Regions from separate parts of the Halomonas sp. NPDC076908 genome, predicted to be linked through region 2. Evidence: predicted binding sites of a transcription regulator. Region 2 holds the regulator's gene; the other holds the start of a gene.

Region 1 (2,205 bases), on a different contig from region 2:
TTCTTCGCAGGCACAGGCCATACTGCATATTCCACTCTGCCTGTGATTACCGAAGTAGCCAAAGAATATGGAATTCGTCCCTCGCGGCCACTGAGCATTGCAGTGGTTGCCTCACAAGTTGCTATTACCGCCTCGCCTATTTCAGCAGCGGTGGTTTATTTCTCCGGTATCCTTGAGCCTCTTGGGGTAGGCTATTTAACCCTATTAGCGATATGTATCCCCGCTACTTTGCTGGCCTGTTTTGCTGGTGCCTTGGTGGCAAATATGATGGGAAAGCCGCTGGATGAGGATCCTGTATATCAAGAGCGATTGGAGAAGGGACTGGTTAAACTCCGGGGTAAACAAGCTTTTGAAATTCAACCGGGGGCCAGGCGCTCCGTTCTTTTGTTCTTGCTAGCCATTGTCGCCGTAGTGTTTTACGCAACAGCTATCTCCGATGCGGTGGGTTTGATCGCTAACCCGGTTCTACCACGAGATGCCGCTATCATGGTCTTCATGCTAACAACCGCCGGTGCCATTACTCTAAGCTGTAAGCTGGAGGCAAGTCGTATCCTCAATATGCCCACTTTCCAATCGGGTATGTCGGCCTGCGTGTGTGTACTAGGGGTGGCATGGCTGGGCAATACGTTTGTCTCTAATCATATCAACGAAATCGAGGGTATTGCTGGCGAGATGCTCGAAAGCTATACATGGCTGTTAGCAGTCACTTTGTTTTTTGCTTCCATGCTGCTCTACTCCCAGGCAGCCACTACTAAAGCCTTGATGCCTGCGGCACTAGCTATGGGTGTGGATCCCTTAACTGCGGTGGCTTCTTTCGCGGCGGTGAGCGCGCTATTCGTGTTACCTACTTATCCTACCCTGTTGGCGGCTGTGGAAATGGATGACACAGGTTCCACCCGAATCGGTAAAGCGGTATTCAACCATCCTTTCTTTATCCCCGGTGTTGTGACTATCACCGTGAGCGTAATACTAGGCTTTGTTTTTGGTGGGCTGCTGCTTTAACTACCTGCACCCATGCCCCGCATCTCGACTACGGATGCGGGTTCTCATATTGCTATTTACAGAAATAGCAATCTCACCAGTGCTTTTCTTGATGTACATCAATAGTCCTTTGGACTAATGAACAGGGCCTTCCTCTTGTATGGTAAGTTCGAATAGACAAGACGGCAGCGCAGATTGCCGCCAGTACCACCTTTGACTTGGCTAATGAAGGGGCTTTTCATGCAGCAGCGAGATTTCGATATCGTGATTGTGGGTGGGGGAGGCGCAGGATTACGCGCTGCCATTGGGGCCGCTGAGCAGGCCAAGGAGCAAAACACACCTCAACGTATTGCGCTGCTGTCCAAGGTTTACCCCATGCGCTCCCATACCGTGGCCGCGGAAGGCGGGGCAGCTGCGGTTACCAGCGCAGAAGACTCCCACCAGGCGCATTTTGATGACACGGTGTCAGGCGGTGACTGGCTGGTTGAGCAGGGGGTAGCTGATTACTTTGTCCACCACGCCTATCAAGAGCTGGTGCAGATGGAGCGCTGGGGTTGCCCCTGGAGCCGCAAGGAAGATGGCCAGGTACAGGTGCGCCGCTTTGGAGGCATGAAAACTGCCCGTACCTGGTTCGCTGCCGACAAAACCGGCTTTCATATGCTCCACACGCTGTTTCAGACCTCGCTCAAATACCCTGAGATCGAACGTTTTGATGAGTACTTCGTGCTCGACCTAGCGGTTCATGAAGGTTCCGTGATTGGGGTGATAGCTCTTCAGGTGGCCACTGGTGAACTGACCTTGTTGCGCGCTAAAGCGGTGATTCTCGCCACCGGCGGTGCGGGGCGCCTTTTTCGCTTTAATACCAATGCGGGCATTGTCACCGGTGACGGTATGGCGATGGCCTATCGCCACGGCGTGGCGTTGCGGGATATGGAGTTTGTGCAATACCACCCCACCGGACTGCCCGGCTCCGGTATTCTGATTACCGAAGCGTGCCGGGGCGAAGGGGGTATTTTGCTCAATAAAGATGGCTACCGCTATCTGCAGGATTACGGCCTAGGCCCGGAAACGCCGCTGGGCAAGCCGGAGAATAAATACATGGAACTGGGACCTCGGGACAAACTCTCCCAGGCCTTTTGGCAGGAACAGCAGGCGGGCCGCACCGGCAAATTTGGCGACAGCGACGTGGTCTATCTCGACTTGCGCCACCTGGGTGAAAAATAC
Region 2 (2,205 bases):
TAGTGAGGACGATTTACCGGGTGGCGAGGAGAAGCTGGCAATTCTGCGCACTACCATTGAGATGCTCACAGCAGCAGGCTACGTGCATATCGGTATGGATCATTTTGCCCGCCCGGATGACAGCCTGGCCGTTGCTCAGCACGAGGGCTCACTGCAACGCAATTTCCAGGGCTACTCAAGCCATGCCCAGTGCGACTTAATCGGCCTTGGCGTATCAGCTATCTCACGGGTTGGCGATGTCTATGCGCAGAACCCAAGCGACCTTGCCCGCTATGAGGCGGCACTGGATCAAGGCCAGTTAGCCACTGTAAAGGGGCTGCGCTTAACCGAAGACGACTTGATTCGTCGGGACGTTATTGAGCGACTGATGTGCGATATGCGCATCGACCTGGCCGCCGTCAGTGAACGCTGGAATATTGATGCACCGCGTTACTTTGCGGCTGCCCTTGAGCGTCTGCAGAGCGCCGAGAAAGATGGCCTGTTAACCCGAAGTGGCGACCAGCTTAGCGCAACGCCCATAGGGCGGCTGCTCATTCGCCATTTAGCCATGGCGTTCGATGCCCATCTACCTGGGCAAACAGGGCAGCGCTACTCTAAGATTGTTTAATCAACTTGTCGCTAGGGTGCGAAAGCTCCCATACTAGTTGCGGTCCGTATAATATCAGCGTAACTAACGCAAGGAGCAAAGCATGTTGGAACCTATGAGCCATCGCCGCTCGCTACCGCACGAAGCTCGCTGCCAAACCTGCAGTCTGAGTTCACTTTGCCTGCCGCTTGCCCTTGAGCTGGACGATATGGGCCAGTTCGATGCTATTATTCGACGACGCTCACCGCTGAAAAAAGGTGAGCCACTGTTTCGGCAAGGCGACACCTTCACCAGCGTTTACGCCGTTCGTTCGGGCAGCTTGAAACAGATGACCGCCGAAGGTAACGGCAGCGAGCAGCTAACCAACTTCTATCTACCCAGTGAACTGGTGGGGCTAGATGGTATCGATGAAGAGCAGTACCCCGGTAGCGTGATCGCCCTGGAGACAACCACCGTCTGCGAGATCCCGTTTGATCGCTTGGATTTACTCTCGGAAGAGCTCCCCGAACTGCGCGGACAGCTGTATCGCAGTATGAGCAAGGAGTTACGTGATGATCGCCGCATGATGCGCCTGCTATCGCGCAAAACCGCCGACCAGCGCCTGGCCACCTTTTTGATCACGCTGTCGGATCGCTTTCGCCACCGGGGCTACTCGCCTTATAGCTTTCGACTCTCCATGCCCAGAGCCGACATCGGTAATTACCTTGGCTTAGCTGTGGAAACGGTCAGCCGTATTTTAAGCCGCTTCCAGCAGCAGAGCGTGGTGGCGGTTTCAGGTAGAGAGGTCAATATTCTCGATATGCCGCGTTTAATCACCCTCGCCGAAGAAGAAGAGCAAACGGTTAGCTGATATTAAAGGCGTTAATGCGCCCAGCTAACAGCTCAGCCTGCTTCGTTTCCAAGCCTGCAAAATCAAACAGGCTGCGATCCGCCAACTGCGAAGGTGCAATATTAGTGACGGCTTTAAACATGCTTTCCAAACGGCCAGGGAATTTCTTGTCCCATTCGGCGAGCATCTCCTTCACTACCTGACGCTGCATATTAGGTTGTGAACCGCATAAGTTGCAGGGAATGATCGGAAACTGCATCAGCCGCGAAAACTCTGCAATATCTGACTCTTTACAGTACGCCAGTGGCCGAATGACGATGTTTTTACCATCATCGGATAAAAGCTTGGGGGGCATGGCTTTCAAGCTACCACCAAAGAACATATTCAAAAAAAGTGTTTCAAGAATATCTTCCCGGTGATGGCCCAAGGCTATCTTATTGGCGCCAATCTCTTCGGCAAAACCATATAGCGAGCCGCGCCGCAGGCGTGAACAAAGCGCGCAGGTGGTTTTGCCTTCTGGGGTTTTCTCCTTCACTACCGAGTAGGTATCACGCTCGACAATGTGATACTCCACGCCCTGCTTATCCAGATACGCTGGCAGCACATGCTCTGGGAATCCCGGCTGCTTTTGATCCAAGTTGACGGCTACCAGCGAAAAATTGACCGGCGCATTGCGCTGCAAATTGCGCAAAATCTCCAGCATGGTATAGCTGTCCTTGCCACCGGAAAGGCACACCATCACCCGATCACCTTCGTTAATCATCTGGTAATCAATAATCGCGTTGCCCAC

The links. The regulator FNR, encoded in region 2, switches genes on or off when oxygen is low (the NO sensors DNR and NnrR bind a similar motif). The targets are predictions, from matches to a motif close to TTGATNTANATCAA.
Region 1: the regulator FNR is predicted to act here: its motif matches at 1,091-1,104, upstream of frdA (fumarate reductase (quinol) flavoprotein subunit).

The regions. Positions count from the first base shown of each region.
Region 1 is NZ_JBNNIW010000001.1:190,308-192,512, reverse strand. Features, by position in the region: gene ACQKE4_RS00860 (anaerobic C4-dicarboxylate transporter) at 1-1,002, shown strand, start outside; gene frdA (fumarate reductase (quinol) flavoprotein subunit) at 1,222-2,205, shown strand, end outside.
Region 2 is NZ_JBNNIW010000015.1:39,965-42,169, reverse strand. Features, by position in the region: gene hemN (oxygen-independent coproporphyrinogen III oxidase) at 1-607, shown strand, start outside; gene fnr (fumarate/nitrate reduction transcriptional regulator Fnr) at 690-1,436, shown strand; gene ttcA (tRNA 2-thiocytidine(32) synthetase TtcA) at 1,429-2,205, opposite strand, start outside.